3 regions of the Micromonospora sp. HB375 genome follow, and region 3 is predicted to be linked to each of the others. Evidence: riboswitches for the same ligand, from Rfam matches in the RefSeq annotation. Region 3 holds a riboswitch; each other region holds the start of a gene.
The links. Region 3 has a riboswitch for cobalamin ahead of J3R08_RS08915 (CbtB-domain containing protein). Riboswitches for the same ligand answer to the same signal wherever they lie in the genome.
Positions count from the first base shown of each region.

Region 1 (3,264 bases), 2.6 Mb from region 3:
GGCGTCCAGCTCTCCTCCGGCCGGCTCGGCTACGTCACCGCCGGTGGCGCCTTCGTGCCGTGGAGCGGCGGGCAGATCCCGCCGTCGCCCGCGCCGGACGTCTCCATACCGGGCCCCGGCAACGGCGGCAGCACCACGATCCAGTTGCCCCGGGGCTTCTCCGGCCGGGCCTACTTCGCCCTCGGGCAGAAGCTGAAGTTCTTCCTCACCCCGGACGGACTGGTGCAGCCCGCGCCCTGGGCGGCCGGTGACGCGAACCGCGACATCCTCTTCGACTGGAGCGAGTTCACCTACAACGACTCCGGGCTGTGGCTCAACAGCTCCCAGGTCGACATGTTCGCGATCCCGCACGCGGTCACGGTGACCGGCGCCAACGGCGTCACCAAGCGCACCGGCGACGTGGTGGCCAACGGACGCAACGCGGTCATCGACGGCATCCGGGCGCAGCCGGGCTGGGCCAACACCGTCCACACCCGCTCCGACGGGACCGTGCTGCGCGTCCTGGCCCCGGGGAAGGCGGCCGGGGCCGGCCTGCTGAGCACCACCTACCTGGACTCCTACATCGCCTCCGCGTGGAACGCGTACACCACGAAGACGCTGACCGTGGCGCCCTTCGCCGACCAGCCGGCCATCCGGTACTACGGCCGCACCTCGGGCAACACCATGACCTTCACAAACGGCAGCGGCCAGGTGGTCGCCTCCTTCAACCGGCCCTCCTCGGCCAGCGTCTGGGGATGCGACGGCGACCTGCCCGCGCCGAACGACCAGGTGGTCGGCCCGATCTCGCGTACGCTCTGCGCGGCCCTCAACCGAGGCACGCTCGGCACCATCGACACCCAGCCCAGCACGAACGCCGCCGACTTCTACCGCAGCAACCCCACCAACCAGTACGCCCGCCTGATCCACGCCAACATGACCGACGGCCGGGCGTACGCGTTCGCCTTCGACGACGTCGGCGGATTCGAGTCACTGGTGCACGACGGCGACCCCCGTTCGGCCGGACTGATCCTCAGCCCGTTCACCGGCGGTGGGGGCGGCAACCCGGCCACCGGGGTGCCCGTGGTCAGCAACTGGAACAACAAGTGCATCGACGTGCCGAGCTCCAACTTCGTCGACCGCGCGCCGCTGCAGATGTGGAACTGCAACAACACCAACGCGCAGAAGTGGACGTTCAGCGGCACGGCGCTGAAGAGCCAGAACAACAAGTGCATGGACGTCGACGCCGGGTCCACCGCCAACGGGGCGGTGGTGCAGCTCTACACCTGCAACGGCACCGGCGCCCAGCAGTTCACCCTGAACTCGGCCGGGGACCTGGTCAACCTTCAGGCCGACAAGTGCGTCGACATCAAGGACCGGAACGGCAACGACGGCGCGAGGCTCCAGCTCTGGGACTGCACGGGCACGGCCGGCCAGAAGTGGCGTAAGGGCTGACCGGCCCTGCGACGGGGGGCGGGGGCCGACCGCGAGTCGCTCCCGCCACCCGCCGCGACGGCTCGCCGTCCCGCAGGACGGACGCGCCGACCACGTCGGCTCACCGCCCCATACGATGGACAACGGTGCTGGTTCGCCGTGCCCGTGAAGGGTGTGGCGTCGTAAGAGGGAACCCGGTGTGAGTCCGGGACTGCCCCGCAGCGGTGAGTGGGAACGACAGCCGTCATCGAAGCACTGGACCGTGAGGTCTGGGAAGCGACGGCCAGTAGGTGACCGGGTGGATCCGGTCGCGCCCGCGAGTCCGAAGACCTGCCCGCACCGCGCGCACCGTCCGGTGTGCGCCGCCGACGGTCGCTCGGGACGGCCGGTGCGGAAGCCGGTACGCCGTCTGTACCTCTTCCCTCCCCGCCTCGATCGGCCTCGTGTGCTTCGAGGGAAGGGATCTCCATGAGTACCGCATTCGGTCAGAGCACCGTGCTGGGCTATCCGCGTATCGGGGGCAACCGGCAACTCAAGAGGGCCGTCGAGGCCTACTGGGCGGGCCGGATCGACGCCGAGGAGTTGGCGGCGACCTCTGCCGCGCTACGGGCGAAGGTGTGGCGGACGCTGCGCGACGCGCGCCTGGACGCGATCCCGTCCAACACGTTCTCCTACTACGACCACGTGCTGGACACGGCCGTCGCCGTCGGCGCGATCCCGCGCCGGTTCGCCCGTCTCGGCCTCGGCGACCTCGGCACCTATTTCGCCATGGCCCGGGGCGTCGATGCCGAGCCGGCGCTCGAACTGACGAAGTGGTTCGACACCAACTACCACTATCTGGTTCCCGAGATCGGCTCCGACACCACCTTCGCGGCGAATCCCGACAAGGCGCTGCGCGAGTACCGCGAGGCCCGCGAGCTGGGAATCGACAGCCGGCCGGTGCTGGTCGGGCCGGCGACATTCCTGCTGCTGGCCAAGCCCACCGAGGCCCGCAGCGAACCGTTCGACCGGCTGACCGACCTGGTCGACGTGTACGCCGGCATCCTGCGATCCCTCGCCGCGGCGGGCGTGCGATGGGTGCAGCTGGACGAACCCGCCTACGTCGCCGACCGGAGCGCCGCCGAGATCGACGCGCTGCGGGAGGCGTACACCCGGCTCGGCGCGGTGGAACAGCGGCCGGCGATCTTCGTCGCCACCTATTTCGGCGAGCTCGGTGACGCGCTGCCCGCCCTGCTCGACACGCCGGTCGAAGCGGTCGGCGTGGATCTGGTGGCCGGGCCCGGCAACCTGCGGCGGCTGGCCGGTGCGGGACCGCTGCGCGGCAAGACGATCGTGGCCGGCCTCGTCGACGGCCGCAACGTCTGGCGTACCGACCTGCGGGCCGCCGTGGCGGCCGGTGCCGCCGTCACCGCCCTCGCCGACCACGTCGCCGTGTCCACCTCGTGCTCGCTGCTGCACGTGCCGGAGGACCTGTCCGCCGAGACCGCTCTCGACCCGGCGCTGCGTCAGCGGCTCGCCTTCGCCCGGCAGAAGGTCGATGAGGTCGTCCGGCTCGGCCGCGCGCTGCGCAACGGCACCACGTCCCTGCCCGAGCCGCTGCCGCCCACCCCTGCCGCCTGGCGCGACGACACCGTACGCGGTCGGCTCGCCGCGCTGCGCGCCACGGATCGGCAGCGCGGCGCGTACCCGGAGCGTGCGGCGGCACAGCAGGCCCGGCTGAACCTGCCGCCCCTCCCGACCACGACCATCGGATCGTTCCCGCAGACCGACGAGCTGCGCCGCGCGCGTGCCGAGCACCGGGCCGGGCGTCTCGACGCCGCCGCCTACACGCAGCGGATGCGCGCCGAGGTCGAG
Region 1 covers NZ_JAGGJO010000001.1:4,496,905-4,500,168, reverse strand. The annotation lists gene J3R08_RS20365 (beta-1,3-glucanase family protein) at 1-1,431, shown strand, start outside; cobalamin riboswitch at 1,544-1,763, shown strand; gene metE (5-methyltetrahydropteroyltriglutamate--homocysteine S-methyltransferase) at 1,879-3,264, shown strand, end outside.
Region 1: it holds a riboswitch for cobalamin, as region 3 does, so the genes downstream of both, metE (5-methyltetrahydropteroyltriglutamate--homocysteine S-methyltransferase) here and J3R08_RS08915 (CbtB-domain containing protein) in region 3, are expected to answer to the same signal.

Region 2 (3,264 bases), 2.2 Mb from region 3:
AGGATCTCCTCCTGCACGCGGGTGGACAGCTCCTTCGCCTCGGGGGAGTCGAACGGCAGGCGCAGCGTGAAGAACGCGTCCTGCAACCCCATCAGGCCGAGCCCGACCGGCCGCCAGCGCGGGTTCGACGCCGCCGCCTGCTCGGCCGGGTAGTAGTTGATGTCGATCACCCGGTCGAGGAACACCACAGCGGTGCGGACCGTGGCGCGCAGCCGCTCCCAGTCCACCCCGTCGGCGGTGACGTGGGCGCCGAGGTTCACCGAGCCGAGGTTGCACACCGCCGTCTCGGCGTCGTCGTTCACCTCCAGGATCTCGGTGCACAGGTTGGACAGGTGGATCACGTTGCCCGGCTCACCGGTCTGGTTGGACAGCCGGTTCGCGGCGTCCTTGAACGTCATCCAGCCGTTGCCGGTCTGCGCGAGCGTGCGCATCATCCGCCCGTACAGGTCCCGGGCCCGTACCGTACGCACCGCGTTCTTCTCCGCCGCCCGGTACGCGGCGTCGAACGCCTCCCCGTACAGGTCGGGCAGCTCCGGGGCGTCCGACGGATCGACGAGCGACCACTCGCCGTCGGCCTCGACCCGGCGCATGAACTCGTCCGGGATCCAGTTGGCCAGGTTGAGGTTGTGCGTACGCCGGGACTCCTCGCCGGTGTTGTCCCGCAGCTCCAGGAACTCCTCCACGTCCGGGTGCCACGGCTCCAGGTAGACGCAGGCCGCGCCCTTGCGCCGGCCGCCCTGGTTGACCGCGGCCACCCCGGCGTCGAGCGTCTTGAGGAACGGCACGATGCCGTTGGACCGGCCGTTCGTGCCCCGGATCAGCGCGCCCCGGCCGCGCACCCGCGACCAGGCGATGCCGATGCCGCCGGAGAACTTCGACAGCTTCGCCACCTGGTGGTAGCGCTCGTAGATCGAGTCCAGCTCGTCGCGCGGCGAGTCGACCAGGAAGCACGACGACATCTGGGTGTGCCGGGTGCCGGAGTTGAACAGCGTGGGGGAGCTGGGCAGATAGGCCAGGCTGGACATCAGCCGGTAGAAGCCGACCGCCTCGCCCGGGGTGCGGGACAGCCCGCAGGCCACCCGCAGCAGCCAGTACTGCGGCGTCTCCACCACCAGCCGCGACTGCGGGTGCCGCAGCAGGTAGCGGTCGGCCACGGTACGCAGTCCGAAGTACTCGAACCGCCTGTCGCCGTCCGGGTCCACGGCGTCGTCGAGCTTGCGGGCGTGCCGGGCGACGAATGCGGCCGTCTCGTCGCCGATCAGCCCCAGCCCGTGCGCGTACGCGATCGACTGGCTGAAGCTCGCCACGCCCTGACCGCGGACCTCCTTGTCCACGTACGCGGCCAGCAGCCTTGCCGCCAGCTTCGAGTACTGCGGCTCCTCGCCGATCAGCTCCGCCGCGGTCTGGATCGACAACCGGTCCAGCTCGGCGGTGGTCGCCCCGTCGTAGAGCCCGCTGATCGTCTTGGTGGCCACCCGCAGCGGGTCCACCTCGTCCAGGTCGGCGACCCAGCGTTCGACCGCCCGGACGATCTTGCCGACGTCCACCGGCTCGGTGTCGCCGTCCCGTTTGCGTACCCGCATCGCCGGCCGGCGGGCCTCGGACCCGCCGCCGGTGGACGGCGGGCTTTCCTGCACGACAGTCATGACCTCTCCTCGCTGTCACCGTCTGGAGACGGCGGGAGACGCCAACGGGCACGGCGTGGCCGGCCCGGCTGCTGGCGTCGGTCGTCCCGCGCGACCTCCGGCCGCCGTACGCGGAGGCGCACGGCGCGCTGGCAGGTCTTCGGACTCGCGGGCCCGACCGGGGTCGCCGGTCGCCTACCGGCCGTCGCTTCCCAGGCCGGTGGCCCAGTGCTGTTGACGGCTGTCGTTCCCACTCACCGCTGCGGGGCAGTCCCGGATTTCCACCGGGTTCCCTCTTGCCTCGGCCCCGCCCCGGAGGGCTCGGCCGAACCAGCTGCGGCACCACCATATATGGCGGTGGGGGCGGTTGGGCAACACCAGATGTCGTGTCGGGCGTGTCGCATGGATCTCACTGTCCACAGTGCCTACCCCCGATGCCGGCGTTCGCCGCCGGGCGCGATACTCGGCGTATGGGGAATACCGGACGCCGCTGGGCGTGGGTGGCGGTCCTGCTCGTCGGCGTCGGGCTTCACCTGCTGGTGCTGGAGACACTGTCCGGCACCGGCACCGTCACGTTCGTACCGGCGCTGATCGTGCTCGGCGCGTGCGTCGCGCCCGCCACGTTCCTGGCCTTCGCCCAGGGGCGGCCGGCCCGCCGCCCGGTCCCCGGCTCCGTCGTCGGCGTCGCCGCGCTTCTCGGCGGCGTGGTCGGCGTGGTCGCCGCCGGCTGGCTGGAGTACGGCACCCTGCACCGCCTCGGCGTCCTGCCGATGGCGCTCGTCGGCCTGGCCGAGGAGACCGCGAAGCTGATCGTGCCGGCCGGCATCCTGCTGCTGTGGCGGCGGCACCGGTCACCGGCGCAGGGCCTGGTGATCGGCGTGGCCTCCGGCGCCGGGTTCGCCGCACTGGAGACCATGGGGTATGCGTTCGCCGCGTTCGTCGGGTCGGAGGGCAACCTCGGCGCCGTCGAGCGGACGCTGCTGGTTCGCGGTCTCACCGCGCCCGCCGCGCACCTGGCCTGGACCGGGCTGACCGCCGCCGCGTTGTTCACGTTCGCCGCCGCGCCCGGTGGCCGGAGACTGGCGGCGTTCCTGCTCACCTTCGCCGCCGCCGTCACGCTGCACACCTGCTGGGACACGTTCGGCACGCAGCCCGCGTACGTGTTCATCGGCGCCGTGTCGCTGGGCTGGGTGCTGCTGCGCCTGCACCTGGACCGCGAGCGGCCCGCCGCCCCGCCCCGGGCGCCGGAGCGTGATCCTCACCAGCTCGCCGAGGTGGCGGGGTCGGAGCCCTCCTGATGCCGCCATCTCGGCGAGCTGGAGTCGAGCAAGCGTCAGCCGGCGGCCAGCCGGACACCGAGCGCGACGAAGGCGACAGCGCAGAGCCGGTCGACCCGCCGCGACCAGCGGCTGTCGCCCCAGCGGCGGGCGAACCGCCCGGCGCCCACGCCGAGAGCCAGGTCCACGGTGAGCTGCACCGCGACGAACAGCGCGCCGAGCAGCACCAGCTGTGCCGCCACCGGGCCCGCGTCGGGCCGGACGAACTGCGGCAGGAACGCCACGCTGAACAGGATCATCTTCGGGTTGAGCAGGTTCGTGAGCAGCCCGCGCCGGAACGCCCGCCCGGCGCCGCCGCCGTC
Region 2 covers NZ_JAGGJO010000001.1:4,098,092-4,101,355, reverse strand. The annotation lists gene J3R08_RS18850 (ribonucleoside-diphosphate reductase subunit alpha) at 1-1,646, opposite strand, end outside; cobalamin riboswitch at 1,759-1,975, opposite strand; gene J3R08_RS18845 (PrsW family glutamic-type intramembrane protease) at 2,096-2,923, shown strand; gene J3R08_RS18840 (LysE family translocator) at 2,959-3,264, opposite strand, start outside.
Region 2: it holds a riboswitch for cobalamin, as region 3 does, so the genes downstream of both, J3R08_RS18850 (ribonucleoside-diphosphate reductase subunit alpha) here and J3R08_RS08915 (CbtB-domain containing protein) in region 3, are expected to answer to the same signal.

Region 3 (3,264 bases):
CCTCACCGTCGGACGGCAGTCGCTGGCGCACTTCGTCGAACCGTTGCGCCGGCACGCGTGCCTGGTTCGCGTGGTGGACGAGCCCGACATCGTCCTGCCGGTGTCGTGGAAGCTGCTGCGCAGCCGCGGTCCCTACACCCTCGCGCACGAGCGGGAGGTGATGGCGGGCACGGACGTTCTAGTTACCAAGGACTCCGGCGGTGACCACACGGTCGCGAAGCTGGAGGTCGCCGCCGAGCGGGCGATGCCGGTCGTGATCGTGCGCCGCGCCGGGCCGCCGGCCGGAGTGCCGCTGGTCCGTGACGTGGACGCCGCCCTGGCGTGGGTGCGGGCGTTGCCCGCACCCTGACGCGAGGTTCAGCCGGGAAGGTTCAGAGCGTGGCCGCCAGCTCCTGGCGGCGCAGCCGCTCGGCGGCACGGTCCGCGTCGCGTCCGACCAGACCGGTCAGCACTGCACCCAGGACCGCCCAAGTCGCGGCCAGGGTCGTGATCGACGAGATGCGGAAGTACCAGAGTGTGTCGGCCGGGAAGCCGCCGACCTCGTTGACCGTCGGCAGCAGAGCCCCGGCGACCACGACGACCACGAGATAGGCGCCGGCACCGGCCAGCACCGCCGAGTATGCGCCCAGCTGGGGCAGCAGACGCCGGGCCAGGACCACGGCGCCGATCGCGGCGGCCAGGCTCAGTGCCCAGAACCCGAAGTACAGCGCGGTCCGCTCGTTGATCGTGTCACCGGAGCCGACCGCCGGTGGTGTGGCGGGGTACTTGAGGAACGGCACGAGGGCGGTGGCGACGAAACCGACGGCGGCGACCACCGCGGTGCTGGCCCGTGCGGACAGGGAGCCCAGACGCCCGGCGGCGAAGGCGGCAGCGAGCGCGGTCGCTCCACCGAGGACGACGCCTACCAGGATGGTGCCCAGTGCCAGGCCCCCGGTGGACTGGGTGCCACGCGAGACTTCGGCCTCCTCCTCATCGTGGCTGTGAGACTGCTCGGCGGTGGCATTGTCGTGCGGGTGCTCGGCGGCACCGGCTTCCTCCAGGGCGATGGCTGCATCGACCTGGGGTTCGGCGACGACGTAGGAGACGAGGAAGGCCGCGAAACCGGCGATGAGCCCGGCCAACAGCCCGTGAACGAGAAAAGTGCGAGGGGTCATCAAGGGTCCGTTCGGGAGCCGGCCGCGGGCAGCACGAAACGCCCGCAGCGCCGGTGACGAGGAAAGACGAAAACTCCGGCCGGGCCGGGCGGACTGCCGCGTGGCGTGGTGTCAGTGGCAGGGGAAGCCCAGCACGTGCCGTGCGTCGTGCGTCAGCTCGTGGATGAAGGTGCCCTCGAAGACGGAGAAAGCTCCCTGCTCGGCGCCCACGAAATACAGGACGACGGCGGTGACCAGCGCGAAGAACAGCGCCCAGGGGGCGAGCGCGCGAACGGGAATGGTGGGAAGAACGGCCGGAATGGCCGTGGTCGCCTGAGGCATGACACTCCTTGGGATGCTGCGTCCCGTCGATGGGTGGTCGACCTGGCTGGAGGGTCTGGCTTCGCCGCGAGCGGCGTCACAGTAGCGCGACTGCGCCGGATTCACACCGGCTTCCTTCAGCAGGGTGGCACGACCATATCAGGTATCGGAGCAACGCGACGCTGTCGCGACTGCCTGCACGGCGGCCGGTCCGAGGGCGACGACGTGGCCGATCACCGTTACGGCGGGCGCGCCGATGCCGGCCTCGGCGGTGTCGGCGACGACGTCGGCGAGGGTACTGCGCAGCACCCGCTGGCCGGCCGAGGCGGCGTCCGCGACGACGGCGCATGGTGTGTTCCGGTCGAGACCGGCGGCGACGAGCGCGTCGGCGATGGCCGCGAGGTTGCGCATGCCCATCAGCACCACGAGGGTGGTGCCGGTGCGGGCGAGGGCGGCGTAGTCGATCGACGAGTCGGGATGGCCGGGCGGTACGTGGCCGGAGATGACGGTGAAGCCTTGCACGAGTCCGCGGTGGGTGACCGGGATGCCGGCCAGCTCCGGGGCCGCGATGCTGGAGGTCACGCCGGGTATCACGGTGGTGGGGACGCCGGCTTCGGCGCACGCGGTGACTTCCTCGAAGCCGCGGCCGAAGACGTACGAGTCGCCGCCCTTGAACCGCACAACGTGCCGTCCGGCGCGGGCGTGCTCGACAAGCAGCGCGTTGATCTGTTCCTGGCTCGTGCTCCGCCCGTACGGGATCTTGGTGACGTCGATGATCTCGGCATCCGGGCGCGCCCACTTCAGGGCCTCCCACGGGGCGAGCCGGTCGGTGAGGATCACGTCGGCCTGCTTGACGGCCGCGCGTCCGGCGACGGTGACCAGCCCTGGATCGCCCGGGCCGGCGCCGACCAGCGTGACGTGTCCGGCCGTTCGGACCGCTGCCGGCGCCCCGGCCTCCGAGGGTGCGACGGTACGCAGCACGACGTCGAACCGGCTCTCGTCGACCGGGGTGGTGACCCAGGTCAGGCGCCCGCGGAGGGCGAGGTCCTCCAGCGCGGCGCACACGGCCGGCGCGGCGACGGTGACCAGGGCGCGCCTGTGCAGCAGCGCACTGACCGTGACGGCGGCGGGTGCGCTCCCGTCGAGGACGAGCACGCTACGGCCGGTGAGGTTCAGCTGCATGTGACGGTGATTCCTAACGTGCTGAGGAGACAGCCGTCCGGTGTACGGCCTCGGTGAACGACTGGGCCAGATGCGGTTGCCCAGCCCAATGCACGTGCAGATAGGACGCGCTGAGGCTGGGGGAGGCGAATCCGGCATTGCGGCCCTCGATGCGCCAGGCGGGGTGCTCGCCGTGACCGGGTGTGACGGTGGTGCGGTGGAATTCGTGGCCGGTGGCAGCGGTTCCCCGCTCGCCGAGCAGCTGGTCCGAGCCGAGTGCGGCACGGTGGTACGCGAGGGTGAGGCGCGGCGTCATGACGGCTTCGGCGTCGAGCGCCCCGACCATGGGATGGCCGTCGACGGAGCGGCACAGATACAGCAGGCCGGCGCACTCGGCGACGGTGGGGACGCCGTCGAGGACGGCCTGGCGCAGTTCGTGGCGCAGCGTCGTGTTGGCGCTCAGCGTGGACGCGTGTACCTCGGGGAACCCCCCACCGAGGTACAACCCGCGTGTCCCGGCGGGAAGCCGCTGGTCGCGGGCCGGGTCGAACGGAACGACGGTGCAGCCCGCCGCCTGCAGCAGCTCGGTCGTCTCGGCGTACCGGAAGGTGAAGGCACGCCCGGCCGCGACCGCAACCACCGGTGATCC
Region 3 covers NZ_JAGGJO010000001.1:1,886,429-1,889,692, forward strand. The annotation lists gene J3R08_RS08905 (cobalt-precorrin-6A reductase) at 1-349, shown strand, start outside; gene J3R08_RS08910 (CbtA family protein) at 372-1,154, opposite strand; gene J3R08_RS08915 (CbtB-domain containing protein) at 1,266-1,475, opposite strand; adenosylcobalamin (AdoCbl) riboswitch at 1,474-1,614, opposite strand; gene cobA (uroporphyrinogen-III C-methyltransferase) at 1,614-2,636, opposite strand; gene J3R08_RS08925 (cobyrinate a,c-diamide synthase) at 2,650-3,264, opposite strand, start outside.